Regions from separate parts of the Bacillus sp. KNSH39 genome, predicted to be linked through region 2. Evidence: a T-box and tRNA genes for the amino acid it is inferred to sense, from the RefSeq annotation. Region 2 holds a T-box; the other regions hold tRNA genes.
The links. The T-box of region 2 lies ahead of tyrS (tyrosine--tRNA ligase). A T-box ahead of a tRNA ligase gene usually reads a tRNA of that ligase, here a tRNA-Tyr.

Region 1: it has a tRNA-Tyr gene. The T-box ahead of tyrS (tyrosine--tRNA ligase) is inferred to sense a tRNA for this amino acid. The anticodon was not compared.
Region 3: it has a tRNA-Tyr gene. The T-box ahead of tyrS (tyrosine--tRNA ligase) is inferred to sense a tRNA for this amino acid. The anticodon was not compared.

What each region holds. Positions count from the first base shown of each region.
Region 1 covers NZ_JBQXYO010000001.1:4,013,911-4,024,126, reverse strand. The annotation lists gene ACUL40_RS20650 (DUF3994 domain-containing protein) at 1-196, shown strand, start outside; gene glmS (glutamine--fructose-6-phosphate transaminase (isomerizing)) at 294-2,096, opposite strand; gene ACUL40_RS20640 (hypothetical protein) at 2,109-2,294, opposite strand; gene glmM (phosphoglucosamine mutase) at 2,583-3,929, opposite strand; gene ACUL40_RS20630 (CdaR family protein) at 3,922-5,403, opposite strand; gene cdaA (diadenylate cyclase CdaA) at 5,396-6,217, opposite strand; gene rocF (arginase) at 6,466-7,359, opposite strand; gene ACUL40_RS20615 (glycerate kinase) at 7,570-8,715, opposite strand; tRNA gene ACUL40_RS20610 (tRNA-Ala) at 8,833-8,905, opposite strand; tRNA gene ACUL40_RS20605 (tRNA-Gly) at 8,916-8,987, opposite strand; tRNA gene ACUL40_RS20600 (tRNA-Lys) at 8,996-9,068, opposite strand; tRNA gene ACUL40_RS20595 (tRNA-Gln) at 9,074-9,148, opposite strand; tRNA gene ACUL40_RS20590 (tRNA-Tyr) at 9,214-9,297, opposite strand; tRNA gene ACUL40_RS20585 (tRNA-Val) at 9,315-9,390, opposite strand; tRNA gene ACUL40_RS20580 (tRNA-Glu) at 9,396-9,470, opposite strand; tRNA gene ACUL40_RS20575 (tRNA-Thr) at 9,495-9,567, opposite strand; tRNA gene ACUL40_RS20570 (tRNA-Asn) at 9,572-9,646, opposite strand; rRNA gene rrf (5S ribosomal RNA) at 9,656-9,771, opposite strand; rRNA gene ACUL40_RS20560 (23S ribosomal RNA) at 9,863-10,216, opposite strand, start outside.
Region 2 covers NZ_JBQXYO010000001.1:3,431,046-3,441,261, reverse strand. The annotation lists gene ACUL40_RS17680 (DUF4077 domain-containing protein) at 1-822, shown strand, start outside; gene ACUL40_RS17675 (SET domain-containing protein) at 989-1,384, shown strand; gene murB (UDP-N-acetylmuramate dehydrogenase) at 1,768-2,685, shown strand; T-box leader at 2,783-2,998, shown strand; gene tyrS (tyrosine--tRNA ligase) at 3,050-4,312, shown strand; gene ACUL40_RS17660 (NAD(P)/FAD-dependent oxidoreductase) at 4,651-5,829, opposite strand; gene ACUL40_RS17655 (DUF1641 domain-containing protein) at 5,874-6,314, opposite strand; gene ACUL40_RS17650 (winged helix-turn-helix transcriptional regulator) at 6,747-7,091, opposite strand; gene ACUL40_RS17645 (MFS transporter) at 7,465-8,628, shown strand; gene ACUL40_RS17640 (aldo/keto reductase) at 8,645-9,484, shown strand; gene ACUL40_RS17635 (thioester domain-containing protein) at 9,594-10,216, shown strand, end outside.
Region 3 covers NZ_JBQXYO010000001.1:4,392,563-4,402,778, forward strand. The annotation lists rRNA gene ACUL40_RS22425 (23S ribosomal RNA) at 1-304, shown strand, start outside; rRNA gene rrf (5S ribosomal RNA) at 405-520, shown strand; tRNA gene ACUL40_RS22435 (tRNA-Asn) at 529-603, shown strand; tRNA gene ACUL40_RS22440 (tRNA-Ser) at 606-697, shown strand; tRNA gene ACUL40_RS22445 (tRNA-Glu) at 715-789, shown strand; tRNA gene ACUL40_RS22450 (tRNA-Val) at 794-869, shown strand; tRNA gene ACUL40_RS22455 (tRNA-Met) at 896-972, shown strand; tRNA gene ACUL40_RS22460 (tRNA-Asp) at 976-1,051, shown strand; tRNA gene ACUL40_RS22465 (tRNA-Phe) at 1,061-1,136, shown strand; tRNA gene ACUL40_RS22470 (tRNA-Thr) at 1,155-1,230, shown strand; tRNA gene ACUL40_RS22475 (tRNA-Tyr) at 1,241-1,324, shown strand; tRNA gene ACUL40_RS22480 (tRNA-Trp) at 1,332-1,405, shown strand; tRNA gene ACUL40_RS22485 (tRNA-His) at 1,425-1,500, shown strand; tRNA gene ACUL40_RS22490 (tRNA-Gln) at 1,564-1,638, shown strand; tRNA gene ACUL40_RS22495 (tRNA-Gly) at 1,644-1,718, shown strand; tRNA gene ACUL40_RS22500 (tRNA-Cys) at 1,733-1,803, shown strand; tRNA gene ACUL40_RS22505 (tRNA-Leu) at 1,814-1,895, shown strand; gene ACUL40_RS22510 (DUF3884 family protein) at 2,106-2,426, opposite strand; gene ACUL40_RS22515 (YebC/PmpR family DNA-binding transcriptional regulator) at 2,778-3,497, shown strand; gene ACUL40_RS22520 (NUDIX hydrolase) at 3,644-4,105, shown strand; gene ACUL40_RS22525 (transglycosylase domain-containing protein) at 4,599-5,375, shown strand; gene ACUL40_RS22530 (DsbA family protein) at 5,563-6,213, shown strand; tRNA gene ACUL40_RS22535 (tRNA-Gly) at 6,329-6,402, shown strand; gene queG (tRNA epoxyqueuosine(34) reductase QueG) at 6,602-7,744, shown strand; gene ACUL40_RS22545 (amidase domain-containing protein) at 7,789-8,676, shown strand; gene trmL (tRNA (uridine(34)/cytosine(34)/5-carboxymethylaminomethyluridine(34)-2'-O)-methyltransferase TrmL) at 8,735-9,223, shown strand; partial or broken gene ACUL40_RS22555 (sensor domain-containing protein) at 9,351-10,216, shown strand, end outside.

The DNA of each region.
Region 1 (10,216 bases), 580 kb from region 2:
CTTAACAGGAACATACCAAGCAGACGTTTCTTCCCATCAGTTAACGCTAATGGTGGAAAAAGGAACTCAAAATGGTCAAGAAGTGAAATTGGAAAGACCTATTTATTCATCATATGAGGTTAAAAATTTAGATGGTAAAGCGTTACAGATTTTCCACATAGACGAACAAGTAACAATTTGTTATGTAAAACAATAAATAACTAAAAAAACTCTGTAAAATGATTTTTACAGAGTTTTTTCTTAGTTTTAATTTATTTCAAACGTATAACTATATTTATTAACCTACCAATCTCCTACTCAACAGTAACAGACTTAGCTAAGTTACGTGGCTTATCAACGTCACACTCGCGGTGAAGCGCTGCGTAGTATGAGATAAGTTGTAATGGAATAACTGCTACTAGCGGTGCTAGCGCTTCGTGTACAGCTGGTAATACGAAGCTGTCACCTTCCATTTCTAAGCCTTTCATTGAGATGATACATGGGTTAGCCCCGCGTGCTACTACTTCTTTCACGTTACCACGAATTCCAAGGTTTACGTGCTCTTGTGTAGCAAGTGCGATAACTGGTGTACCATTTTCGATTAAAGCGATTGTACCGTGTTTTAACTCTCCTCCAGCGAATCCTTCTGCTTGGATGTAAGAGATTTCTTTTAGTTTTAACGCACCTTCTAATCCTACGTAGAAGTCTACGCTACGTCCGATGAAGAAACAGTTACGCGTTGTCGCTAAAAATTGTTTTGCTAATGCGTCCATTTCTTCTTTTTGATCACAAAGTTCTATCATTGCATTTGCTACAAGTCCTAGTTCGTGTGTTAAATCGAAATCAAGAACTTCACCTTTTGCTTTAGCAATATCAGCCGCTAAAATTGAAAGTACTGCAAGCTGTGCTGTGTAAGCTTTCGTTGATGCAACTGCAATTTCTGGTCCAGCGTATAACGGAAGTGTATAATCAGCTTCACGAGAAAGCGTAGAACCAGGCACGTTTGTAATTGTTAATGCTTTATGGCCCATTTCATTTGTTTGCACAAGTACTGCACGGCTATCAGCTGTTTCACCACTTTGTGAAATGTAAATGAAGAATGGTCTTTCTGTTAATAATGGCATGTTGTAAGAGAATTCACTTGCCACGTGTACTTCAACTGGCATTTTTGCAAACTTCTCGATAAATTGTTTTCCAACAAGACCTGCATGATAACTCGTTCCACATGCAATGATGTAAATACGATCGCTATCTAAGATCGCATTGCGGATGTCTTGATTTAATTCAATTTCGCCATTTTCATCTTGATACTTTTGAATTATATTACGGATTACAAGTGGTTGCTCATCGATTTCTTTAAGCATGAAATGAGGATATGTTCCCTTTTCAATATCACTTGCGTCTAATTCCGCTGTAAACGGTGCACGTTCAATCGTTTCACCTTGTAAGTTTTTAATTGTAATACTTTCTTTCGTTACGATTACGATTTCTTTATCCATTAACTCAATAAATTGATCTGTAACTTGTAACATCGCCATAGCGTCGCTTGCCACAACATTAAAGTTGTCACCAACACCTACTAATAGCGGGCTTTTGTTTTTAGCAACATAAATCATGTTTGGATTTTCAGCATCAAGTAATCCGATTGCATAAGAGCCATGTAAAAGAGATAGCGTATTACGGAACGCTTCTTCTACACTTAATCCTGTGCTCACTTGTTGTTCCATAAGCTGTACGATAACCTCTGTATCTGTTTCACTTACGAACGTTACATCTTGTAAATATTCCTTTTTCACTAATTCATAGTTTTCAATTACACCGTTATGAACTAATGTAAAGCGTTTTGATGTACTTTGATGCGGATGCGCGTTTACTTTACTTGGAACACCGTGTGTAGCCCAGCGTGTGTGTCCGATACCCACGCTTGCTGCTACGTTCTCATCTACGATTTCACGAAGTTTTGCGATACGGCCTTTTTCTTTGTATACAACAACACCGTTCTCTGCTTGTACTGCAATACCTGCTGAATCATATCCACGATATTCTAACTTTTCTAAACCTTTTAATAAAATTTCCTTTGCATCTTGCTCTCCAATAAATCCTACGATTCCACACATGTTTAGTCGCCGTTACAAATGCTTACACTGCTCTGCGAACATGTAACGACATAGTCCGATACCATTTTTATTTATACTAAAAAACGGATTACATATTGCTAGCCCTGTAAGCTTGTAACGGCTTTCACCTTCCTCTCGATTGGGTTTAAGTCCGTATATACTTATACAGCTAGTTTTCATCCGTTCCTCTTCTCTCATCACACTTTCACCTTTGTCCACTAAGTCACCTTAATGATTTAAGTAAAAGCTTGCGGTTGTGATGAACAACCGGGAGTCATCCGCCGAAATCTCGATAAACCCCACCTCGTCAACTACACTATTTGTAGTTCTGGCGCTTTTATAATTTACAATATTTCCTTTGAGAAAAAGAACAAGACCATCTTATAACAAACATGGATAAACCGTCAATGAAATTTTTTTCATCGTCTATAAAACATATGAAAAAGGAGCACTTTTTGTGCTCCTTTTTCATATAAATTCAGCTAATTATTCAGCGCCAACTTCAGCTTTCACAACTTCTACAATGCGATGTACATATGCATCACAAACTTCTTGTGTTGGTGCTTCTGCCATTACACGAATAAGTGGCTCTGTTCCAGATGGACGAACAAGAATACGGCCATCACCGTTCATTTCTTCCTCTACAACACGAATAATTTCTTTAATTTTTTCATTTTCTAATGCTAATTTTTTATCTGTTACACGAACGTTTACTAACAATTGTGGGAATTTCGTCATTTCTCCTGCAAGCTCAGATAATGGCTTTTTCGTCATTTTCATGATGTTTACAAGTTGAAGTGCACTTAACATTCCATCACCAGTTGTAATGTAATCAAGTAAGATAATATGGCCTGATTGTTCTCCACCTAGGTTGTAACCTCCACGCTTCATTTCTTCCATTACGTAGCGGTCACCAACTGCTGTTTTATCACTTGTAATATTATTTGCTTCAAGTGCCTTGTAGAAACCTAAGTTACTCATAACAGTTGAAACAACTGTATTATGTTTTAATTGACCAGTTTCTTTCATATATTTCGCACAAATGAACATAATTTGATCACCGTCAACGATGTTTCCTTTTTCGTCTACAGCAATTAAACGGTCGCCATCGCCATCAAAAGCAAGTCCGATGTCCGCACCTTTTTCTTTTACCAATTCAGCTAAGCCTTCTGGATGTGTAGATCCTACACCCTCATTAATATTCATACCGTTTGGAGAAGTTCCCATTGTTGAAATATCAGCTTCTAGGTCTGCAAATAAGTATGGAGCTAGAGAAGAAGTTGCACCATGTGCACAATCTAAAGCGATATGTAGGCCAGAGAAATCTTCTTCAACAGTTTGTTTAATGTACTGTAAATATTTTTGTCCACCTTCAAAGTAATCGCTCACTTGTCCAAGATTAGTACCTGTCGGACGTGGTAGTTCATCAACTTCTTTGTCTAATAAAGCTTCAATCTCAGCTTCTTGCTCATCTGTTAATTTAAAGCCGTCTGAACCAAAGAATTTAATACCGTTATCTTGTACTGGATTATGAGATGCAGAAATCATAACACCCGCTTGTGCATCTAGTGCTTTTGTTAAATAAGCAACGCCCGGTGTAGAAATAACGCCAAGGCGCATTACTTCTGCTCCAGTTGATAATAGACCTGCTACTAAAGCTCCTTCTAACATATGACCAGATACACGTGTATCACGACCGATAATTACTTTTGGACGATCTGTATCTTTTGTTAATACATAACCACCAAAACGTCCAATTTTGAAAGCTAATTCAGGTGTTAACTCCTTATTTGCAACTCCGCGTACTCCATCTGTACCAAAATATTTACCCATTATGATTCGCTCCTTTTTCTTGCTCTTTTTGATTATCTACTGTTGGTTCTTGACTCGTTTCTTTATCTTTATCTTGATTTTGATTTTGGTTTTGATTCTTTTCCTGTTCTTTTTCTGAATCAGGTTCAGGATTTTTTGGTTTCTCATTTTGATTTTCTTGATCCGTATTTGAATCCGGTTGTTGACCGTTACCCTGTACTTCTTTATCTGGTTTTTCTTTCTTCACAATAGTAACTTTAGCACTTTTTTGTTTTGGCTCTATTGAAATATTACCAGGACCGCTCACTTGAATGGAAATATCTTTCGTCCCTGAGGATACATTTTGCAGATTAATTACCGCTGTTATTTGAGCAGCTGTTATTTTATCTACTATACTTGCTTCTCCTGAAATATCAACACTTATCTTTCCATCTTGCGGCGAAAGTAGCTGAGCAGTAACATCTTTAGACAGTCCATTTTTCTGGATTGGGATACCATCAATCGTTTTTGTTTTCGTTTGTTTTGTTTTTTGCACTCCCACCGAAACCTTCACTTGATTCGGTTTTGCACTTGTTACACCCTTGGGTAATAAAACAGAGGCATCGAATGTTGTAGACTCTGTCAATTGACTAAGATCTACTTCGACCCCCTCTAGCGATTGTATATTATCCAAAATATCTTTTGGACCAGCTATCGTTACTTCTCTCGGTTCAACACTGATATTTGTAACCGCCAATCCTTCTGCTAAACTCCCCTTCTTCGTATACGTTACAGGAACAGTTTTTTCAGTATTATTGGCTGTAGTTTGCGTTGCCACATTCAACGTTACACTAATCTTAGATGGACTTGTTCTTACATTTAAACGTTTTCCTTCTTTATTGTATAATGTAACTTCGGGCGTTTTTGTAACAGTTTTATTAACACCTTTTAAATCAACATACGCTTTGGCAGAGGAAATGCTTTCAATTTCTTCTTTCGTCCCAACTACCTCAACAGTATCCGGTTTAAGGCTTGATTTTTCTAGAGTAGCCCCCGCTGGCATCTGATCCTCATTTGATAATTTCAGATCTACATGAACATATTTTCTCGCCTTTTCATGAAGAGTAACTTTAATTGTTGATGGCTGAACTGTTCCTTTCACATCATCTGGAAGCCCGTTCGTTTTTAAAGAAATCTCATAAGTTCCTTTTGGACTATCTCGCAAATCAACCGGTATGTCAAATTGTTTTTTTGCTTTTGCTGTAGCAACTGATGCTTTTGGGCCTTCTAATTTTACTTTAACGCCCTCTGCCGGAATACCACTTACAATATATTTCTCCTCATCATACTTAAGATTAATAGCATAATTAGTTAATGTTTCTTTCGTATCATTTGCAAAAGGTAATATACCTGATGTCGTATTTTTTTCAGTTAACGTCGCTGACATAAAAAGCATACACGCCAATAGTAATGAGATCCCTTTTAAAAACCAATGATTCTCCATTAACTTATCCATGACGCTTTCTCCTCCAATTCCATAAAGACGAAGAAGTCGTTTTTTCGTTTCCACTAAATTCAGCTAATAACATATCTTTCAGCTGTTCTGTCTTCAAATCACGATGCAACTTACCATTTTTCGTTAAAGAAATTTGACCAGTTTCTTCAGACACAACTACTGTAATACTATCAGTAACTTCACTAACTCCCATTGCAGCACGATGTCTAGTTCCTAATTCTTTAGAAATAAACGGACTTTCTGATAATGGAAGATAGCATGCTGCTGCTTTAATTGTACTTCCTTGCATAATTACCGCTCCGTCATGAAGAGGTGTATTTGGAATAAAAATATTAATAAGTAATTCCGATGATACGTTTGCATTAAGCGGAATACCCGTTTCCACATAATCACCCATACCGGTCTCTTTTGACAAAGTAATTAATGCACCAATTCTACGTTTCCCCATATATTCGGTTGCTTTTGCTATCGCTGTTGCAACCATTTCAGGTTCATCATCCTCATGCGTTCCAACACGCGAAAATAAACTCCCGCGCCCTAGCTGCTCAAGTGCTCTTCGCAATTCTGGCTGAAAGATAATAATAACGGCTAAAAATCCCCACGTTAATACTTGTTCAGTTAGCCAAGATAGCGTACGCAATTCAAGGAAAATACTGATCATCTTAACGACGATAATAACTGTAATCCCTTTTAAAAGTTGAACAGCCTTCGTCCCTCGGATTATAAGAATTAGCTTATATATAATAAACCATACAATGGCAATATCTAATGCCGTACTAAGATATTTCAAAATGGTCGTATCTTCAAAAGGCATGCTATCCCTTCCTCCTACTTACGAGCAATTCTATCCATATATTGAAATATTGTTTTATGCTCTATCTGTATGTATTTCCAACAACTAGTTAATTATACCATACATGAAACAAACGACAATTACAAACAACCCCCTTTAGCTCAAATTGGTAAGATGTCAAACATTTTTATTGTACAGTATAATATAAATCATTATTATACGCTTATTTTCAAATAAAAAAAGCAACTTCTCAGTTGCTTTTCTTACATTTATTTTAGTTTTTCACCGAATAAAGAACCCATTAAAGCAACTGCTGTTGTTGCCGTTCTATTTCTCTCATCTAAAATCGTATTTACCTCAACAAATTCAGCAGATGTGATAATATCAGCTTCTGCTAACATTTCCATCGCCAAATGACTTTCACGATAAGATAGACCGCCAATTACAGGCGTTCCAACACCTGGTGCATCATGAGGATCAAGACCATCTAAATCTAATGATAAGTGTACACCATCGGTATGAGATAAATATGCGATTGTTTCTTCCATCACAGCCGTCATCCCCATACGATCAATTTCATGCATTGAGAACACTTTAATACCTTCATTGCGAATGAAATCTTTTTCTCCTTCATCCAATGCACGCGCACCGATAATTACGACATTCTCTTTTTTCACCTTTGGATATGCTCCGTATAAATCTACAAGTGAAGAATGTCCATAACCTAAACTTGCTGCAAGTGACATACCATGAATATTTCCAGATGGTGAAGTTTCCTCTGTATTTAAATCACCGTGTGCATCATACCAAATAACGCCTAAGTTTTTATAATGTTTTGCTACACCAGCTAATGTACCGATAGCAATACTATGGTCACCACCTAATACAAGTGGAAAACGACCTTCTTCTATAATATGATCCACCTTACTTGCTAATTCATTACATACAGTTGCAACTTGTGTAAGGTTTCTTAATTTTGTATTTTCATCTATCTCTTTTTCTCTCTCTATACATATATCTCCCATATCTTTAACGTCATATCCAATTTCTTCAATTCTTTCAATTACCCCTGCATAACGGATCGCGCTCGGTCCCATATCAACTCCACGACGCATCTGTCCTAAATCCATTGGAACTCCAATAACTGAGATTTCTTTTTTCATAGATAGTATCCCCCTTTTATGCCTTCACTAAATATTTTAAATCTTTTATATAGTCTGACTCAACTCGACATTTTTCTGTATGGATATACAATTTATTCACTTATATTCACGTTGAAAACCAAATTTTAAGACTATTCTATGTATAAAGTTAACTTAATGAAACAATCGCAATCACTATTATTAAATAATAATAATAAAACACTCCTATATTTAGAAGTGTTTTTCTGATGCTATTTTCCATACTGTTGCAATATTCTTCGTTGTCATTTCAATATTTTCTTCTGCTACTTTATATGCTTCTTCTAGTGTCATCGGTCTCGTTGTGATACTAAATACCGCATCTATTCCTTTCTCGTACACAGCTGAATAATCAGATGATACAGACCCTCCAATAGCAATTACAGGCACAGAAAAACGTTTTGCACGCCCCGCAACACCCACAGGAGCCTTTCCATATGCAGTTTGTTTATCTATTCTACCTTCACCAGTTATAATAAGATGTGCATCTTCTATATGTTTATCGAAATTTGTATAATCTAATACAATTTCAATGCCCCTACGCAAGTCTCCCTTTAACACTGAAATAACAGCCGCTCCCATTCCTCCCGCTGCCCCTGCACCAGGTATTTCAGATACATCAAAAGATACATATCGTTTAAGCATATTCGCATAATGTTGTAAATTCTCATCTAGCTCTTTCATCATCTCGATATTTGCACCCTTTTGTCTCCCAAATACGAAAGATGCTCCCTGCATTCCGACTAATGGATTATCCACATCACATGCCGCTTCTATCTTTACCCCCTTTAAGCGTGGGTCCATTCGTGAAAAATCAATAGTAACAATCGAGTGTAATGTGCCTCCAGATGGATCTATTACTTCACCCTTACCATTTATAAACCTTACTCCTAAAGCCTCTAACATACCTGCCCCGCCATCATTTGTAGCACTTCCTCCAAGTCCTAAAATTATGTACTCCACTCCTTGATCTAGCGCATGTAATATAAGTTCTCCTGTTCCTTTTGTCGTTGTAATAAGTGGGTTGCGCTTTTCAACTGGAACGTGCTGTAATCCTGATGCTGCTGCCATTTCAATAAACGCTGTCTTTTTATCTTTAGAAATGCCATAAAAAGCTTGTATACCTTCTCTAAGCGGTCCTGTCACACTAATTGATATAATTCTCCCCCCTGTAGCATCAACAAGTGATTCAACCGTCCCTTCTCCTCCATCTCCAATTGGTATTTTCACATACTCTGCATTAGGAAAAATTGCTCTAAAACCTCTTTCAATAGCTCCACATACTTCTATAGCTTTTAGGCTTTCTTTATATGAATCAGATGCAATAACAACTTTCACAATTATCTCCCCATCCCTTATTTTTACGTTTTCTTCATTTTAAACGACAAGTATAAAAGTTGTCTTTTTAAACACAAAAAAAGCTTACATCGTATGATGTAAGCTTTTTTATTTAGATGGAGCCTAGCGGGATCGAACCGCTGACCTCCTGCGTGCAAGGCAGGCGCTCTCCCAGCTGAGCTAAGGCCCCTTATTAATTAAGCGGAAGACGGGATTCGAACCCGCGACCCCAACCTTGGCAAGGTTGTATTCTACCACTGAACTACTTCCGCAAAAATGATGAGCCATGAAGGACTCGAACCTTCGACCCTCTGATTAAAAGTCAGATGCTCTACCAACTGAGCTAATGGCTCGTAAATGGCTGGGCTAGCTGGATTCGAACCAGCGCATGACGGAGTCAAAGTCCGTTGCCTTACCGCTTGGCTATAGCCCATTAATATTTACTAGTATGGTTATCTTTTCAAAAAAATAAACCCTCTCAGGTTATTTTAAAGAAAATGGTGGAGGGGGGCAGATTCGAACTGCCGAACCCGAAGGAGCGGATTTACAGTCCGCCGCGTTTAGCCACTTCGCTACCCCTCCGACATTTTAAATATATATGGTGGAGGATGACGGGATCGAACCGCCGACCCCCTGCTTGTAAGGCAGGTGCTCTCCCAGCTGAGCTAATCCTCCAAAAGTGGTGACCCGTACGGGATTCGAACCCGTGTTACCGCCGTGAAAGGGCGGTGTCTTAACCACTTGACCAACGGGCCAAAAAAGTTTTAAACCTATTCCCAAGCTTCCAACCGGGCTTGAACCGGTGACCTCTTCCTTACCATGGAAGTGCTCTACCAGCTGAGCTATGGAAGCATAATGGCTCCGCAGGTAGGACTCGAACCTACGACCGATCGGTTAACAGCCGATAGCTCTACCACTGAGCTACTGCGGAATAATATTAGCCTGGCAACGTCCTACTCTCACAGGGACAAGGTCCCAACTACCATCGGCGCTAGAGAGCTTAACTTCCGTGTTCGGTATGGGAACGGGTGTGACCTCTCTGCCATCATTACCAGACTTTTACCATTATAAACATTTCTTTCGAAATGTCAAGAAGAAATTTTAATATATATTCCTTCAAAACTAGATAACATTTGCTACATATTATATGGTTAAGTCCTCGATCTATTAGTATTCGTCAGCTCCACATGTCACCATGCTTCCACCTCGAACCTATCAACCTGATCATCTTTCAGGGATCTTACTAGCTTACGCTATGGGAAATCTCATCTTGAGGGGGGCTTCATGCTTAGATGCTTTCAGCACTTATCCCTTCCGCACATAGCTACCCAGCTATGCCCTTGGCAGAACAACTGGTACACCAGCGGTGCGTCCATCCCGGTCCTCTCGTACTAAGGACAGCTCCTCTCAAATTTCCTACGCCCACGACGGATAGGGACCGAACTGTCTCACGACGTTCTGAACCCAGCTCGCGTACCGCTTTAATGGGCGAACAGCCCAA
Region 2 (10,216 bases):
ATTAATTTTGCCTTTGAAGAGGTGGCAGTTGGTACGCAATCACAATCAGAGATGATGTATCGTTCGGTAGAAGTATTGAATGATATGGAAGGAAATATTGAACAAATCATCTCTCAAGTAAGAACTGCATCGGCTCGTGTGGATGAAAGCTTAGAAATTTCAAAAGGTAGTGTACATACTCTAAGAAATTTTGAAACTAACATGAGAAGTTTAAATGATGTTGTTTCACAGTCTGGAATTATATTTAGAGATTTAATGATGCAATCGAAACAAATTAATGAAATTGTAGATGTAATAACGAATATTTCAAGTCAGACGAGTTTGCTAGCTTTAAATGCAAATATTGAAGCTGCGAGGGCAGGCGAGCATGGAAAAGGTTTTGCTATTGTAGCGAGTGAAGTGTTAAAGCTTGCTGAAGAATCAAATCGTTCTGCGGGAAGAATTCAAGGGATTTTGAAGGAGTTTAGTAATCAAGCAAGTAAGGTAGAAGTGCAAGTAGAAAAGTCAGAAAGAGTACAAGAAGAATGTAACGAGATGTTAGCAAGCGTTTTAACAAATGTAACTGATTTAGGGAAGTTTATTGATGCGATTAATGAAGTAATGCGAGAGGTTGTTGTTCATCAAGAAAGTTTCCAAGTTAAAACGACGAATATCGTAAAGGATGTTACGCATGCTTCTAACGTAATTCAGCAAACTTCTACAGCTACAGAAGAAGTGCTAGCGAGTGTGGAAGAAGAAAAATATCGAAATGATACGTCAGTGAAGACGTTACAAACTGTTAGCGAGCAAGTGAAGTTGTTAGAAGATATTTTAGAAAAGTAATATTGCTTGGAAAGAGCACGAATGATGTGCTCTTTTTTCATTGAAACGAATACTTGATAGGAATTTAATTGCTTTTCTGCGCGTTTTCTGCCAAGCTTAAGGAGATAAAATTCAGCTAATAGCGGAATTAAAATACTTCAAAGAAAGAATTAAATAGGTGACGCATATGATCGAAGTTAAGACTTCTGAACTTAGTGATGGAGAATTTAATAGAGGTGTATTTGCAACTCGTGATATTAAAAAAGGTGAGTTGATACACGCAGCACCAGTTATCTCTTATCCGAATGAACAGCATGAACATATTGAGAAAACATTACTTGCTGACTACGCATTTGAGTATGGAATCAATCATACGGCAATCCTTTTAGGATACGGTATGTTATTTAATCATTCATATACACCGAATGCAACGTATGATATTGTCTTCGAGAACCATACGTTTAACTTCTATGCTTATAAGGATATAAAAGCAGGAGAAGAAATTTTAATCAATTATAATGGTGAAGTTGATAACGATGAGCTGTTATGGTTTGATAAAGAAAAAGAAGAGAACGAAAAGTAATATAAAGAGTATAGAAAGAGCACATTCTGTCGGATGTGCTCTTTTTTTATTGATGTAAATAAAGTAAAAAGTACAAAAAAATACCACTTTCTTTTTGTGTGGTATAGTAAGATACTGAGGGATAGTGTTTTGAAAAAGTCACATATTTTACAAATTGTTGTCTTTCTGATGACATGTCAAGTTTAGTAGTCCATTTGGGTTGCTTTATTATGCAATATATATTTTAATATGAGTGGCACCTCTTATAAATTAAGAGGTTTATAGGTGTCTCGAATTGATTTTGGGTACACTGTATCCACCACTTTAGGTTCTTTCATGTACGTGGGGATATTATGGGCCCGTATAACGGGATAAAATGAATATAGAAATAGAGGAATCGTAAAATGAATATGCAAGAGGTTTATAAATATTTAAGTACGGTATTGCCTGAAGGACATGTTAAACAAGATGAAATGTTAAAGAATCATACGCATATTAAAGTTGGCGGAAAAGCAGATGTTTTTGTTGCGCCTACAAATTATGATGAAATTCAAGAAGTTATCAAATATGCGAACGAATATAATATTCCAGTTACGTTTTTAGGAAATGGATCGAATGTCATTATTAAAGATGGTGGAATTCGCGGGATTACAGTAAGTTTAATTCATATTACAGGTGTTACTGTAACAGGAACGACGATTGTAGCACAGTGTGGTGCAGCAATTATTGACGTATCACGTATTGCCTTAGACCATAACTTAACGGGTCTTGAGTTTGCTTGTGGTATTCCAGGTTCAGTTGGCGGAGCATTATATATGAATGCTGGTGCATACGGCGGTGAAATTTCGTTTGTATTAACAGAAGCTGTCGTAATGACAGGTGATGGAGAGCTACGTACTTTGACGAAAGAAGCATTTGAATTTGGATATCGTAAGAGTGTATTTGCGAACAACCATTACATTATTCTTGAAGCGAGATTTGAACTTGAAGAAGGTGTACATGAAGAAATTAAAGCAAAAATGGATGATTTAACGTTTAAACGTGAGTCAAAACAGCCTCTAGAATATCCTTCATGTGGTAGCGTATTTAAGCGCCCACCAAATAACTTTGCTGGTAAGTTAATTCAAGACTCAGGACTACAAGGTAAGCGAATTGGTGGAGTAGAAGTTTCTTTAAAACACGCTGGGTTTATGGTGAATGTTGATAACGGAACAGCACAAGATTACATCGATTTAATTCACTTCGTACAAAAGACAGTTGAAGAGAAATTTGGCGTGAAGTTGGAGCGAGAAGTAAGGATTATTGGAGAAGATAAGGAATAAAGAAATACGTATGAAGATATGAATTATTTTAAAATAATATTTGGGTATTGTTGACAATTTGTTTTCAATTCAATATAATGGCTAATAATTTAACAAATAACATACGTTGAAAGAGCCCAGTAGCAGTTTGTCACTGTTAACGAGAGAGCTAGGGGTTGCTGGAACCTAGCACAAACAAACTTGTGAATTACACTCTGGAGTATCTTAGGTAATGCTAAGCGGACTGGCAATCGATATTATTGCTAAGAGTGGTATGAGTAGCTATGCTATTTATACAAACTGGGTGGTAACACGGTGAATAATCGTCCCTATGTCATAGACATAGGGATTTTTTGTTTTAAAAAAATAAAGGGGATGACAAAAGATGAATATCATTGATGAGTTAGAATGGCGCGGCGCCGTTAATCAACAGACTGACGAAGAAGGCTTACGTAAGTTAGTAGAAGAGAAAAAGATTTCACTATACTGCGGAGTTGATCCGACTGGTGATAGTATGCATATCGGACATTTGATTCCGTTTATGATGATGAAGAGATTCCAATTAGCTGGTCATCATCCTGTTATTTTAATTGGCGGGGCAACAGGAACAATTGGTGATCCGAGTGGACGTCAATCAGAGCGTCAACTTCAAACGTTAGAAGTGGTTCAGCATAATGTAGATGCGTTAACAGCACAAATGAAAAAGCTATTTGATTTTGGTGGAAATAGCGAAGTGAAGATGGTAAATAACTATGATTGGACACATGAAATAAATATTATTGAGTTTTTACGTGATTACGGGAAAAACTTTAGCATCAATAGCATGTTAGCGAAGGATATTGTAGCAAGCCGTTTGGATACAGGTATTTCTTTCACGGAATTCACGTACCAAATTTTGCAAGCGATGGACTTCCATCATTTATACACGAAAGAGGATGTTCAACTGCAAATTGGTGGTAGTGACCAATGGGGAAATATTACGAGTGGTTTAGATTTAATTCGTAAGTTAGAGGGTCATGAGGCGAAAGTATTCGGATTAACGATTCCGTTATTATTAAAATCGGACGGTACGAAGTTTGGTAAATCAGCGGGTGGTGCGGTTTGGCTTGATCCTGAAAAAACGACACCGTTTGAATTTTACCAGTTCTGGGTAAATACAGATGACCGTGACATCGTTAAATACTTGAAATACTTTACGTTCTTAACGAAAGAGCGTATTGATGAATTAGCGGTTAAGGTGGAAACAGAGCCTCATAAACGTGAAGCACAAAAAGTACTAGCAGAAGAAATGACGAAATTCGTTCATGGAGAAGAAGCATTCCTGCAAGCTGTGAAAATTACAGCAGCGTTATTTAGCGGAGATATTAAATCGTTAACAGCTGATGAAATTGAACAAGGTTTTAAAGAGATGCCAACATTCCAGTCTTCAAAAGAGACGAAAAACATCGTAGAGTGGCTAGTTGATTTAGGAATTGAACCATCTAGACGACAAGCACGTGAGGATATTAATAATGGCGCGATTTCTATGAATGGTGAGAAAGTAACAGATGTGGGTACGGATGTTACTGTAGAAAATTCATTTGATGGACGATTTATTATTATCCGTAAAGGGAAGAAGAATTACAGCCTTGTGAAGTTAGGCGAATAGTTTGTGTGAAAGGATGGGAGTAGGAAGAATACTTCCATCTTTTCGTATACACAATTTGGACATAAAATAATCAGTAAATTTAGATAATTAAAAGGGTTATACGATTCTTCTGCCGAATAAATAAGTTAGAGAAAATTACGGATAAAGTGAAACTTTAATCAGTGGGGGGTGTTCCTCCCCACTGATTATTAGTTGAACCAATCGGGCTTTTACGGGCAGTTAATCTTCCAACTTCATCCCTGCATTCACTGTATTTTAAGGTGGAGGTTTTACTGCCCGTTAATGCGGGATAAAAATAGCCCGAACCATGCAGGGCATGATTCGGGCTTATATTCAGATTAGTAAGCTAAGCTGAATAGACCTTTAATGTGTGATAAGTAACGAACGTTACTTGCTTCTTTCATTAATGATGCTGGTAAGCCTTTAAGTGGAGTATTGCTTGCTCCAATTGTAGCAACCGCATCTTTACGTCCTAGACTAGCAAGTGTTCCAGAGTTTACAGGTGCGAACTCTTCGAATGCTTTGCCTTCTAGTGCTGCGTATAAGTTGTATCCAATTAACTCACCCATTTGCCAAGCGATTTGTGCAGTTGGTGGGTATGGACGTCCGTCTGGAGCGAAGACAACAGCGCTGTCTCCAGCAACGAATACGTCTTTGTGAGAAGTAGATTGTAGGTATGCATCAACTGTTGCACGTCCACGGTTAACTTCAAGACCTGATTCACCGATTAATGGGTTACCTTGTACGCCGCCCGTCCAAACGAATGTGTTAGCAACAAGTTTTTGACCGTCTTTTAAGTCGATTTCGTTGCCAGCAACGTTTGTTACAGGAAGACCAGTTAAGAATGTAACGCCGCGCGCTTCTAGGCTAGTAGTTGCACGTTCGATTAAGTGGTCTGGTAATACTGGAAGGATTTTTGGACCTGCTTCAACAAGAAGAAGTTTCACTTCTTTTGGATTTACGCCGTGGCTTTTTGCAAGTTTAGGCATAATGTCAGCAAGCTCACCAACTAGCTCAACGCCAGTTAATCCGCCACCACCGATTACGATTGTAGCATCAGCTTCGTTTTTCGTTTTCGCGTATTCACGAATACGGTCTTCAACGTGTTTGTAGATTTTGTTTGCATCAGCAGCAGATTTTAATACCATGCTGTTTTCTTCTAGTCCTGGAATACCGAAGTAAGCAGTTTTACTTCCTAAAGCAACTACAAGTGCATCGTAAGATAAAGTAGTGCCGCCAGCTAGTTTGATTTCTTTGCTATCAACTGAGAATGACTCAACTGTTGCGATTTTAAGATCGATATCTTTACCTTTGAAAAGCTTTGTAAGTGGCATTGCAACTGCTTGCTCAGACACGTTACCAGCTGCAAGGCGGTGTAGTTCAGTGATGATTTGGTGCGTTGGGTATTGGTTAATCACTGTAACTTGTGCTTCTGATTTACTGTAATATTTACGTACGTTTAAAGCGGCAAGAAGACCGCCATAACCAGCGCCTAAGATGACAATTTGTTTTGACATAGTATGATATCCCCCGTCTTTACTAATTGTTGTTATAAGTTAACTTATTTATTGTTACGTTCTGCACTAATTTGAAGATATGCGTTCACAAAGCGGAACATTTTTTGTGCTTGTGGATCTTTTAATAATTTTAATAGACCGAACAGGCCGATAACTTCGTTGCTTTCGTCAGCACGATCTTTCGCTTCGATTGCAGTAGCAGCCATGCTTTTCACTGTATCTTTTACAGGTTCTACAAGCTCTGTGATTGCACCAACAGTGTCGCTTTTTAATACTTCATCAGTAGCAACAGTTTGAGCGAAGTCATAAGACTTAGTTAAAATGTTAACAAGCTCAGTTAATTTTGGAAGCTGTTCTACTAGTGTTGTTAATGATTCTTGTACCTCAGGTTTTAACAACTGATCAAGTACATCAAGTTGTCCTTGGCTAGCAGAAATTTGTACAGTTTCTTGTTCTGGCTTTGTTTGAGTCATAGTTTCTGGCATCTCCAATTCTCCTTTACGATAGCAATACTCTTATTTTTTATAAGTAAGATAGTAAACGGTTACGAAACTTTATACAAAGTTTCACAAAACACAATAAAATGCCTTTAAATTTATGACAGCAAGTAAGCTGACATAAATCTAAAACCATAACGTCTTACTTATTATTTATGAACTGTCCGATACATGGCTTGTCCGCATAATGGAAAAGCTCCGTTACCGGAAAGTGTATATAATATATATCCTATATTATATACTATATACACCTATGTTAACATAAAAATGATTCCTAATTATTTGATATTGAGTGTATAACGTAGTGCTGACAAGGTATGAAAGCGTATAAAATATTTTGTTCCAGTTAGAAATGTACATATATATAAAGAAAAAAAGGAAAAAATGAACAAATTCATGTTCGTTTTTTCCTTTTTCCTATTATTCACCTTCTGCAATTAGCATCGATGTGTTACCTTCTTTTTCAAGATGGCATTCGCCCCAAGAACAAAGAGAATCAAGAATGGATTCTAAAGACCAACCGTAGTCGGTAAGAGAATATTCTACTTTCGGTGGGACTTGGTTGTATACTTTTCTTTGAATGACCCCGTCGTCTTCTAATTCACGTAATTGCTGTGTTAACATTTTTTGTGTAATACCAGGCATGGAACGTTTTAGTTCACTCGTTCTCTTTGTACCTTTCGTTAAGTGACAAAGGATAACAACCTTCCATTTTCCGCCGATAACTTCTAAAGTCGCCTCTACAGGAATATTGTATTTCTTCATATGAAATCCTCCCTTTGTAAGTAAAATAAGTTAAATCATACAAATGTTACTTTTTAGTACCTATAGCACTTTAAAGTACGTACTTTTTATTATGTTAAATATGTTTCATAATAGCACATGTAAGAGGCAAATGAGTAGTACGGTACCAAAAAGTGACTATGTTACTTTTTAGTGCCTATCGTACTTTAAAGTGCGTTCTTCAAAAAAGGAATGAAACCATTCATAATAGCATTTGTAAGTATGAAATATATTTTTTAGAAGATAAAAGGGCCTTTTTATCATACTATTATGATTGGATTTCTTGTAATAAGGAGGAATTCAATTGAGTTCATATACAGTACCATCTTCGGAAGCTCAGACGAGCCGAAGAAGTATGTTTGCTTTATTAGCGCTAGCAATTAGTGCGTTTGGGATTGGTACGACCGAGTTTATTAGTGTCGGTTTACTACCATCTATTTCAAAAGATTTAAATGTTTCGGTTACAACAGCCGGTTTAACGGTTTCCTTATATGCGTTAGGAGCAGCGGTAGGAGCTCCTGTTTTAACAGCGTTAACGGCTAGTATGTCGCGAAAGACATTATTAATGTGGATTATGGTTATTTTCATTATTGGTAATGGCATTGCGGCGGTAGCAACAAGCTTCACTGTATTAATTATTGCAAGAATTGTATCTGCGTTTGCACATGGTGTGTTTATGTCAATTGGATCTACAATTGCAGCTGCAATCGTACCAGAGAATAAACGTGCTAGCGCAATTGCGATTATGTTTACTGGATTAACAGTTGCGACTATTACTGGTGTGCCAATTGGAACATTTATCGGTCAACAATTTGGCTGGAGAGCGTCATTTATGGCGATTGTTGTAATTGGAATTATTGCTTTCATCGCAAACAGTATACTCGTCCCATCTAATTTAAAAAATGGTGTACCTGTATCGTTTCGTGATCAATTTAAATTAATTAAAAATGGAAGACTATTACTTGTTTTCATTATTACTGCACTTGGATACGGCGGTACATTCGTAACATTTACGTATTTATCTCCGTTATTACAAGAAGTAACAGGATTTGAAGCAAGTACTGTTACTATCATTTTATTAGTGTATGGAATCGCAATTGCGATAGGGAATATGGTCGGCGGAAAATTATCGAATCATAATCCGATTCGAGCGCTATTTTACATGTTCTTGATTCAAGCGATTATATTATTTGTTTTAACATTTACAGCGCCATTTAAAGTAGCTGGATTAATCACAATTATTTTCATGGGACTATTCGCATTTATGAATGTTCCGGGGCTACAAGTATATGTAGTTATATTGGCAGAGCGCTTTGTTCCGAGTGCGGTTGATGTTGCTTCAGCAATTAATATTGCCGCATTTAACGGAGGGATCGCTTTAGGTTCTTATATAGGTGGCCTTGTAACGAATTCATTAGGATTAATCCATACTGCTTGGGTAGGTGGCCTTATGGTAGTAGCCGCTGTTATTTTAACAGCGTGGAGCATGACATTAGAAAAAAGAGATCAAGTAAAATAAAAGGAGAGAAAATAAAATGAAAAACTTACAAAGTAAAGCAGTATTAAATAACGGTGTAGAAATGCCTTGGTTCGGTTTAGGTGTATTTAAAGTAGAAGAAGGACCAGAACTTGTAGAAGCTGTAAAATCAGCAATTAAAGCAGGATACCGCAGCATCGATACAGCTGCAATTTACGGAAATGAAAAAGCTGTAGGTGAAGGAATTCGTGCAGGTATTGAAGCGACTGGTATTGCAAGAGAAGAATTATTTATTACTTCAAAAGTATGGAACGCAGATCAAGGGTATGAAACAACAATCGCTGCATACGAAGAGAGTCTAAAAAAATTAGGACTAGATTATTTAGATTTATATCTTGTTCACTGGCCTTCAGAAGGAAAATATAAAGATACATGGAGAGCGCTAGAAACACTTTATAAAGAAAAGCGCGTACGTGCAATTGGTGTAAGTAACTTCCAAATCCATCACTTACAAGATGTAATGAAAGATGCAGAAATTAAACCAATGATTAACCAAGTAGAATACCACCCTCGTTTAACACAAAAAGAACTACAAGCTTTCTGTAAAGAACAAGGTATTCAAATGGAAGCATGGTCACCACTAATGCAAGGTCAATTATTAGATAACGAAACATTACAAGAGATTGCTGAGAAACACGGTAAAACAACAGCTCAAGTTATTTTACGTTGGGATCTTCAAAATGGAGTAATCACAATTCCAAAATCAACGAAAGAACACCGTATTATTGCAAACGCTGATGTATTTAACTTTGAATTAACGAAAGAAGATATGGAAAAAATCGATGCGTTAAATCAAAATCATCGCGTTGGTCCAGATCCTGATAACTTCGATTTCTAAGATTAAGGTAAGAAAAAAGAGTGCTTAAAAGCACTCTTTTTTTGTGCATAAAAATAGTTTCTAAATAAATACTACTTAGTATTAAGTTTGTTATTAAGGGGCTGTAAACATGAATATAAAGCAATCGTTCAAACTTTTAGCTATGTTTTTAAGTGTTTTATTTGTGTTATTCCCACTTCAAAAAGCATTCGCAGAAGTGATGGACCATACAAAGTATGAAATGAATTGGAGTTATAGTAAGTCCAAGAAGAAGCCAATTCGAACAGAGCTTATTAAAACGGCAGATGGCAAAATTGCTTTTTGCTTAAATGTAGATTTGAAATCTCCAAGCGGTCAAGATTTACCGGAAATGGGGAAAGTGGATATTAATGTGTACCGTGTACTATTGAATGGATATCCACAAAAGAGTCCACAAGAATTAGGGGTATCTGATTGGAGAGAGGCGCATTACGCAACGCAGCTTGCAGTATGGAATGCGTTAAAACAAATTGATGTTAATGATTTAGATTTCCGAAATAAAAATGTAGAGAAAGTAACAAAAGATATCGTTGCAAAAGCAAACGCTAGCGAAGAGCTACAAGAAATTACGATGAGTGTAACTCCTACAGAAGAACAAGAAGCAGTCTTAAAAAATGATTTCTTTGAAACAGGCTTATATACAGTAGAAACAAATGCAAAAAGCGGAACGTATAAAGTGCAAGCAACAGGTGCACCAGCGGGCGTGAAATTTGC
Region 3 (10,216 bases), 960 kb from region 2:
TGAGACAGTTCGGTCCCTATCCGTCGTGGGCGTAGGAAATTTGAGAGGAGCTGTCCTTAGTACGAGAGGACCGGGATGGACGCACCGCTGGTGTACCAGTTGTTCTGCCAAGGGCATAGCTGGGTAGCTATGTGCGGAAGGGATAAGTGCTGAAAGCATCTAAGCATGAAGCCCCCCTCAAGATGAGATTTCCCATAGCGTAAGCTAGTAAGATCCCTGAAAGATGATCAGGTTGATAGGTTCGAGGTGGAAGCATGGTGACATGTGGAGCTGACGAATACTAATAGATCGAGGACTTAACCATATAATATGTAGCAATGTTATCTAGTTTTGAGAGAACATAAAAAACTTGTTGACTTTTAAAGTAAATAAGTTATAATAATGATTGTCTCAAAAGAATAATGTCTGGTAATGATGGCAGAGAGGTCACACCCGTTCCCATACCGAACACGGAAGTTAAGCTCTCTAGCGCCGATGGTAGTTGGGACCTTGTCCCTGTGAGAGTAGGACGTTGCCAGGCAATATTATTCCGCAGTAGCTCAGCGGTAGAGCTATCGGCTGTTAACCGATCGGTCGTAGGTTCGATTCCTACCTGCGGAGCCATTGGAGAGCTGTCCGAGTTGGCCGAAGGAGCACGATTGGAAATCGTGTATACGTCACAAGCGTATCAAGGGTTCGAATCCCTTGCTCTCCGCCATAGGATTTATAATATTTGGCCCGTTGGTCAAGTGGTTAAGACACCGCCCTTTCACGGCGGTAACACGGGTTCGAATCCCGTACGGGTCACCACTTTGGAGGATTAGCTCAGCTGGGAGAGCACCTGCCTTACAAGCAGGGGGTCGGCGGTTCGATCCCGTCATCCTCCACCATATAAATTTTATATGAATAGTATTATCGCGGGGTGGAGCAGCACGGTAGCTCGTCGGGCTCATAACCCGAAGGTCGCAGGTTCAAATCCTGTCCCCGCAACCAAATGGTCCCGTGGTGTAGTGGTTAACATGCCTGCCTGTCACGCAGGAGATCGCCGGTTCGACCCCGGTCGGGACCGCCATTTTAATAAGGCTCGGTAGCTCAGTCGGTAGAGCAGAGGACTGAAAATCCTCGTGTCGGCGGTTCGATTCCGTCCCGAGCCACCATTTATTTTAATAAAATACGCCGGCTTAGCTCAATTGGTAGAGCAACTGACTTGTAATCAGTAGGTTGGGGGTTCAAGTCCTCTAGCCGGCACCATGTAAGTTTCGGAGGGGTAGCGAAGTGGCTAAACGCGGCGGACTGTAAATCCGCTCCTTCGGGTTCGGCAGTTCGAATCTGCCCCCCTCCACCATTTACATAGGGGCATAGTTTAAAGGTAGAACTGAGGTCTCCAAAACCTCCAGTGTGGGTTCGATTCCTACTGCCCCTGCCAAATATATTTACACAACATGGCGGTTGTGGCGAAGTGGTTAACGCACCGGATTGTGGCTCCGGCATTCGTGGGTTCGATTCCCATCAGTCGCCCCATTTTTATTTTAAAAATTACAAATAATCTAATGGATACTTACATATAATTAAGTAAGAATTCGATGGGCTATAGCCAAGCGGTAAGGCAACGGACTTTGACTCCGTCATGCGCTGGTTCGAATCCAGCTAGCCCAGCCATTTTTGCGGAAGTAGTTCAGTGGTAGAATACAACCTTGCCAAGGTTGGGGTCGCGGGTTCGAATCCCGTCTTCCGCTCCAATAAAATTTAATATGGCGGCATAGCCAAGTGGTAAGGCAGAGGTCTGCAAAACCTTTATCACCGGTTCAAATCCGGTTGCCGCCTTTTCTTTTGTGCCGATGTGGCGGAATTGGCAGACGCGCACGACTCAAAATCGTGTTCCTTCGGGAGTGTCGGTTCGACCCCGACCATCGGTATCATGAACGGCGTAATAAAAGACTCTACACCAAATGTGTAGAGTCTTTTTATGTTTTCATCATACTATAAAATAAGCAAAAATGGTGTGTTGGTGAAATGGTTATAAATGATTAAGGTAAACTTATTCATTTAGTACATGCGATACAGTTGGGGAAAGCTACAAAACAATAAAGGGATAAATTTTTATCCCTTTATATAATTTCATTATTTTATAGAGAATTTCTCCAACCTGGTGACATGAAGTTAAATCCGACGCCACCAGTAGATATTAGTACATGATCAGCTGTTAATTTCGTAATTTCTAAGAACTTCTTTTCAAACTCTTCTCTGTTGTATTTGTACATAGTTGAGTGGCATGACCACATGTGCGTTGAAGTACTCAACCAGTCTCCTAATTCCTTTAATTCAGGAAACGACTCAAATCGAATTGGTTCATCTAATTTCATGAATCTCACTTGATAGATAGTTGGGTTTAACTTCTCTCCTATTCCTTTAAAAGCATGTGATTTTTTGTCTTTGGAATGTGTCATAATTCACCCTCCATCTTTTCTTCAAATTTTTTCCTATTTTTATTGTACAACAATAGAAAACAATTATGGGAATAATATGGAAATGTTTATTGGCAATATAAAAAGACTGTAACAGAAATGTTAGAGTCTTTTTGTTAAATTATACTATGTGCTTCTAAAATTCGTAATAAACGTAGGAATTCATGTATAATATAACTTGTCGAAAGAACAAAATGATAGTGATTTATATTATGTCTGTAATATGAATCAAAAATGAACTTTTTATATTTCTTTTAAAAATGTGTTGAACACACATTATATTTCATATTAATATTTTTATGTAGATTTAAAACGGGAAAGAGAGTGGAAAGTATGGGCCGTAAATGGAACAATATTAAAGACAAAAAAGCATCAAAAGATGCAAATACAAGCCGTATATACGCGAAATTTGGGCGTGAAATTTATGTGGCAGCAAAACAAGGCGAGCCAGATCCAGAATCAAACCAAGCACTAAGAGTTGTATTAGAGCGTGCGAAAACATACAATGTTCCAAGAACAATTATTGATCGTGCAGTTGAAAAAGCAAAAGGCGGTTCAGAAGAAAATTATGACGAGCTTCGTTATGAAGGATTCGGACCAAATGGAGCTATGGTTATTGTAGATACACTTACAAATAACGTAAACCGTACTGCAGCAGATGTACGAGCTGCATTTAGCAAAAATAGTGGTAATATGGGTGTGAACGGTTCTGTAGCTTACATGTTTGATGCGACAGCTGTTATCGGCCTTGAAGGTAAAACATCAGATGAAGTTCTTGAAATTTTAATGGAAGCAGATGTAGATGCACGTGACATTCTAGAAGAAGAAGATTCTGTTATCGTGTATGCTGAACCAGATCAATTTCATGCAGTACAATCTGCACTTAAAGGTGCTGGCGTTGAGGAGTTTACAGTTGCAGAATTAACAATGCTTGCACAAAGTGATGTAACACTTCCTGAAGATGCTCAAGCACAATTTGAGAAAATGGTTGATGCATTAGAAGATTTAGAAGATGTTCAACAAGTTTATCACAACGTAGACTTAGGAGAGTAATACGATAGATGACCCTTTTCGCTTAGCGGATAGGGTCTTTTTTATGAAGTTAATTAAGGTGATGAAGTATTAAAGGTATTTTGTTGTAGGTAGGGAATATAATTATAGGGATATATAAAATATTCATTATCTCTAGGAGGCTTAATATGGAACATAAGACACCAAAGCATATCGTTGCTGTAGCCGGTTATTTAACAAATGGAAAAAATGAAGTGTTATTAACAAAAGTGCACTGGCGAGCTGATACGTGGGAGTTGCCAGGAGGACAGGTAGAAGAAGGCGAAGCGCTCGATCAAGCTGTCTGTAGGGAAATAAAAGAGGAAACAGGGTTAACGGTGAAGCCTATCGGAATTACAGGCGTTTATTATAATACTTCTATGCATATTCTAGCTGTTGTTTTTAAAGTAGCATATATAAGTGGTGAAATAAAAATTCAACCTGAAGAAATACAAGAGGCTAAATTTGTTGATTTAAATGAAGAGAACATAGATGAGTATATAACGCGTCCTCATATGAAATCCAGAACGCTTGATGCAATGAGAGCAACACATTTTATTCCGTATGAAACGTGGGAAGTACAGCCGTATAATTTAATAGGAAGATTGTAAAGAAAAGAGTAGCCGATTTGAGATACATTCGAATCACTACTCTTTTTTTGTATACTGTTTAAGAAAAAGGTCAAAATAATAGTAGCACTAGTATTGATTTTAAGAACGTTTGTTCTGTATAATAAATCTATATGTTATATACATTTAGATTACTAGATAGTCAAAAGTATATATATTTGTAGATGATATAATTAAAGTGTAAAGTGAAAATATAATAGTCTTAAGGGTTTCTCTTTTATTGGTTATTCGTACTTTAACATAACCTATATTCAATATTTCAGATGAATAGTAGATAAAAAAAGACTGTGATACAATACTTTTTTATCCCACTATTTGCTAGGCAGTAAGCTTGATTAATGAGGACCGATTAAAGTTTCACTTTATACCTTACAATGATGTAAGGTACGTGTAAGAGAAATCGATGGGATATTTTTTTACAACAATGTATTCTTAAAGTAAGAGTTATATGCTGTGTGGAAAAGAGGTGTTCAAGATGAAAGAACGAGTATTATCTAGGGTGAACTATCATCAAAAAGTTGCATTAAATCCAATGACTAAACTTTTTTATAAAGCCATTATATTATTATTATTGTTAAGTTGTACGTTATTATTCATTGGAAATGTAATGATTGAGAAAAGTGATATTAGTAAATTACATGTACCGGCTAAGTTAGAGGTGCCAGAATCATTAACACATGCATTTATTGCGACAGAAGATAAAAGATTTTATCATCATAACGGTTTAGATTATATAGCAATTATTAGGGCCTCTGTTGAGAATATAAAGGCTGGTGGTGTCGTGCAAGGAGGAAGCACAATTACACAGCAGCTATCTAAAAATGCCTTTTTAACGAATGAACGTACATTTTCTCGGAAGTGGAAAGAGATTTTTTATACGAAAAAAATTGAACGCACATTTACGAAGGATGAAATATTAAAATTATATGTAAGTAATATTTATTATGGAGAAGGAGCATGGGGAATTGAAAAAGCAGCAAACCTTTACTTCGGTAAAAAGGTGAACCAATTAACGTTGGCTGAAAGTGCAATGATGGCTGCTGTAGTAAAAGCACCTGCTTATTACTCACCTGCCCAAAATTATGATAAAGCAGTAGAGAGACGTAATGTCGTTTTGAGACTAATGGAGAAAGAAGGCTATATAAGCCATGATGAGTATGTTCAAGCAGTTAGTGAGAAATTGGTAATTCGTCATGATATAAAAATAGAGCAGTCGATGTTAAATAGCGCGCGTAAAAAAGCAGTAAGTTAAGAGAAGTTCCTACAGAGGAGCTTCTTTTTTTGAATAAATTGTGACAAATTGTGACACAATATCGTCACAATTATTGTGTTTTTGTAATTTATGTGAGCGTGTTCATTGCGTGACGTATATAAGTGTTGATATTATGTGTATTGTGTACAATGCTGTATACAGAATATGAATTTAAAGAGGAATGTATATGAAATCAAATAAACTCATGGCTCTTGGTATAGTTTTTTCTATCGCAGTATTGATTGTAATTGGAACAATTGCGTATAGCATCATAAATGACAAAAAAGATAAAGGGAATGAGATGTTTGCTTATTCTACGCAACAATCTTTAGGGAAAGATGATGCTCCAGTTAAGGTAGTTGAATTTGGAGACTTTAAATGTCCTGCTTGTCGTACTTGGGATGTAACAGTATTACCTCGATTAAAAGAAGAGTATATTGATAAAGGCAAAGTGCAGTTATATTTTATTAACTTCCCATTTATCGGAAAAGACTCAGATTTAGGTGCAGCAGCTGGTGAAGCAATTTATAAACAAGATAAAGATTCATTCTGGATTTTCTATGATGAGATTTATCAAAATCAAAAGAAAGATACGGAAGAATGGATTACAGAAGATTTGCTTCTTAGCATTGTGAAAGAGAAACTTCCAAAAGTTGATGTAGAGCAATTTAAGAAAGATTTACACAGTAAAGACATTAAAGAAAAAGTAAGTAAAGATTCAGATCGTGCTCAAAAATTAAAAGTTCAAGGTGCTCCTTCTGTATATGTAAACGGAAATCTTGCAAATCCTGATTTTGATAGTATGAAGAAGGCAATTGATAAAGAATTGAAAAAGTGATGAGGTCTCTCATCACTTTTTCGACTTTTTTCGATAAAATTCTTGCCTCTACTTTTTTTACATGCTATACTATTTTACATAAGTTATTCTAATATCTTATATGTAATTCATATTTGCGGGTGTAGTTTAGTGGTAAAACAAGAGCCTTCCAAGCTCTGGTCGAGAGTTCGATTCTCTTCACCCGCTCCAAATTTTATTAAAAGTTTTTCTATAAATTGTGATCAACGCAGTGTTTCGTTTCCGAGATAAACGAGGCATTGCGTTTTTTAATGTTTGAAAAATATAATTACATGCGAAAATAGAAGTAAATGATAGTATTCCAAACGTGAATTACTAACCAATAGAGTGGTTACATAAGGGGTGGATTCATCTGAGGAGGCGATTAAGAGTGGATTTTGAACAATTAAAGCAAGATGTAATTGCGTATAGTAAAACAATTGGCATAGATAAAATAGGCTTTGCGAGCGCTTCTCCTTTTGAGGAATTAAAGCAGCGCTTAATCCAGCAACAACAATTAAATTATCAATCTGGATTTGAAGAGCCTGATATAGAGAAGAGAACGAATCCGCAACTGTTATTACCGGGTGCTAAATCAATTATTGCGATTGCTTTAGCATATCCTTCAAAATTAAAAAATGCACCATTAAGTAAGCGTGGAGAACGCCGTGGGATTTTTTGTCGTGCTTCTTGGGGACAAGATTATCATCTTGTTTTACGAGATCGTTTGCAAAAATTAGAGGCATATTTAATTGAAAAACTTCCCGATATAGAAGTGAAGTCCATGGTTGATACAGGTGAATTAAGTGATCGAGCTGTATCAGAGCGTGCTGGTATTGGATGGAGCGGTAAAAACTGCTCTATTATTACACCTGAATTTGGTTCGTACGTATACTTAGGGGAAATGATTACAAATGTTCCATTCCCGCCAGATAAGCCGATAGAAGATCAATGCGGAGGCTGTACGAAATGTATCGATATTTGCCCTACCGGTGCTTTAATACAGGGGGGACAGTTAGATTCGAAGAAGTGCATTGCGTTTTTAACACAAACGAAAGGATTCCTACCTGAAGAATATCGCGATAAAATAGGAAATCGCATATATGGATGTGATACGTGTCAGACTGTTTGTCCGAAAAACAAAGGAATGGATTTTCATAATCATCCTGAGATGGAGCCGGATCCTGAGCTAGTTAAACCATTATTAACGCCACTTTTAACAATTAGTAATCGTGATTTTAAAGAGAAATATGGGATTATGTCAGGGTCATGGAGAGGGAAAAAACCACTGCAAAGAAATGCGATTTTAGCATTAGCACATTTTAAAGAAGCATCGGCAATTCCAGATTTAATTGGTGTTATGAAAGATGACCCAAGACCGGTACTACGCGGAACGGCAGCATGGGCACTTGGGAAAATTGGCGGAGATGGAGTAGGCGAAGCGATTGAGAAAGCGATGGAACGTGAGAAAGATGAAGAAGTGCTTCATGAAATGAATCGCGGGCTTGAATTGTTAGCACAGAAAAAAGAGTAGATAATATTTCCCTTTTTCATATTGTAATATGGGAGGGAGACAGAATGGTTGTAAAAACGAAGATTGAAAACCAAGTACAACAATTTTTAGCATATATAACGGAGAAAAGAACGAATGTGGATGGTATTGCTGAGGATTTACTACAAATGGCACTGAGAAAGAAACAATTGTTTCAAAGGCGTAGTGCACATATAGTGAAAGCAACTGCGGATGTTTCTTTCATTAGACAATTAAATAGTAATGACCATCAAGAAATTGATTATCAAATACATTTTAAATATTTAATTAAGCATAAAGAATTATTTTATATTGAAGAGGAACAATTAAAACGAAGAGTTTGTTTAAATAATAGTCGAATTATAGGCGATTCTGCTATTGAAGTGTCAGAAGAAATTAGAATGGGTGAGACATTAGAAAGGGATATTACGAAAGAGAAGTACGGTTCTTATCAGTATAATCGTTTAGAGGCAGTGAAATATGCAGAGCGTTGGTGGGATGACCGGAATCCTATGTATCGTAATTTCCCTGATAATTGTACGAATTTCATTTCTCAATGTCTTCATACTGGAGAAGTACCTATGAACGGGTATCCTAATATTCGTAAAGGATGGTGGCAAAGGGAGAATCAGTGGAGTTGGAGCTGGGCTGTTGCACATTCTTTTTATTGGTATTTGTCAGGTGCTACAACAGGACTTCGAGCAGAGGCGGTAGAGAGGCCAGAAGAACTTATTCTTGGAGATGTCATTGCTTATGATTTCGAGGATGACGGAAGATGGAATCATACGACGATTGTAGTAGCAAAAGATGCAGATGGTATGCCGCTTGTAAATGCACATTCAGCGAATAGCCGTCGACGTTATTGGAACTATGAAGACTCTAGTAAATATACACCACAAATGAAATATAAATTCTTTCATATTATTAATGGGTAGAGATTTTTCGCTCAAGTGGTATAATACGTAGTAGACAAAAAACAGAGGTGAATATCGCGTGGGAGTACATGTTGTTTTATATCAGCCAGAAATTCCAGCAAATACAGGGAATATTGCTCGTACTTGTGCAGCAACTGGAACAGAATTACATTTGATTAGACCGCTTGGATTTTCAACGGATGATAAAATGTTAAAGCGTGCAGGATTAGATTATTGGCAGCACGTAAAAATTACGTATTATGATTCAATTGAAGAATTTTATGAAAAAAATAAAGACGGTGAATTCTTCTATTTAACAAAGTATGGCGAGAAAGCTCATACAGCGTTTGACTATAGCAAGCGTGAGAAGGATTACTATTTTGTATTTGGAAGAGAAACAAACGGCTTACCAGCTAATGTAATCGAAGAAAACTTTGATCATTGTTTACGTATTCCAATGACAGATAAAGTACGTTCATTAAATTTATCTAATACAGCAGCAATTTTAATTTATGAAGCGTTCCGTCAACAAAATTACCCTGGATTAGATTTAGAAATCGTTTATTAAAAGTCGCCATATGGCGACTTTTTTTTATAAAATAAAAATAATATATAATCATACATTTAAAAGAGAGGACATAATCATATAGAATGGGATATATGATTAAAAATAGATAAGACGGGTTGAGATAAATATGAAGGAAGAATATAGTAATCAAAATACCTTTTTAAGTATGATAGATATGGATTTAATTAGACAAGGATTATTACATGCTATTCAAGATTTAGTATTCATATTGAAAGTTATTGATAATGAAACGTTTCAATATATGTATGTGAATAAAATAGGAATGGATTATGCTAGGTTAAGCGAAGAGTGCTATGGAAAAACTTTTGCAGAAGTATTACCAAAAGATATAGCGGGGATATTGCAAAGGCAATATGCAAAAGTAGTGAGAGAAGCGAAAGCACACACCTTTTGTGATGTAGTCAATTTACCAAAAGGTGAGATACATTATGAATCTTCACTTAATCCTGTCTGCGACGAAGAAGGAATATGTCAATTTGTTATTTGTATTACAAGAGATATTACAGCTCAAATTGAGGAGAAGACAAAGATAGAGGAAAAACAAATGTTATTTAAGTCGTTACTGGAATATAATAATGACTCAATTATATCTATAGATTCTATAGGGAGAGTTACATATGCAAATCCGGCAACGTATGAAATATTTGGATACCGGTATGAGGAATTAAATAATAAATTTATTTTTGAATTCATTAATAAAGAATATGAAAAAGATTTTCAAATTATATTTAAGGGATCGATGCAAGGAAAAGCAAAACAAATTGTTTCAAAGAAATATGTTCATAAAGAAGGGTACGAGCTATATATTTCTTTGAGAACTATCCCGATTATTGTGAACGGTGAAATTGTTGGGATTTATATTGTTACGAGAGATGTTACAAGGCAAGTATTAAACGAAATGCGAACAGAATATTTAGCTTACTATGACCAGTTAACGGGATTAATGAATAGAATTTCATGTACAAATAAGTT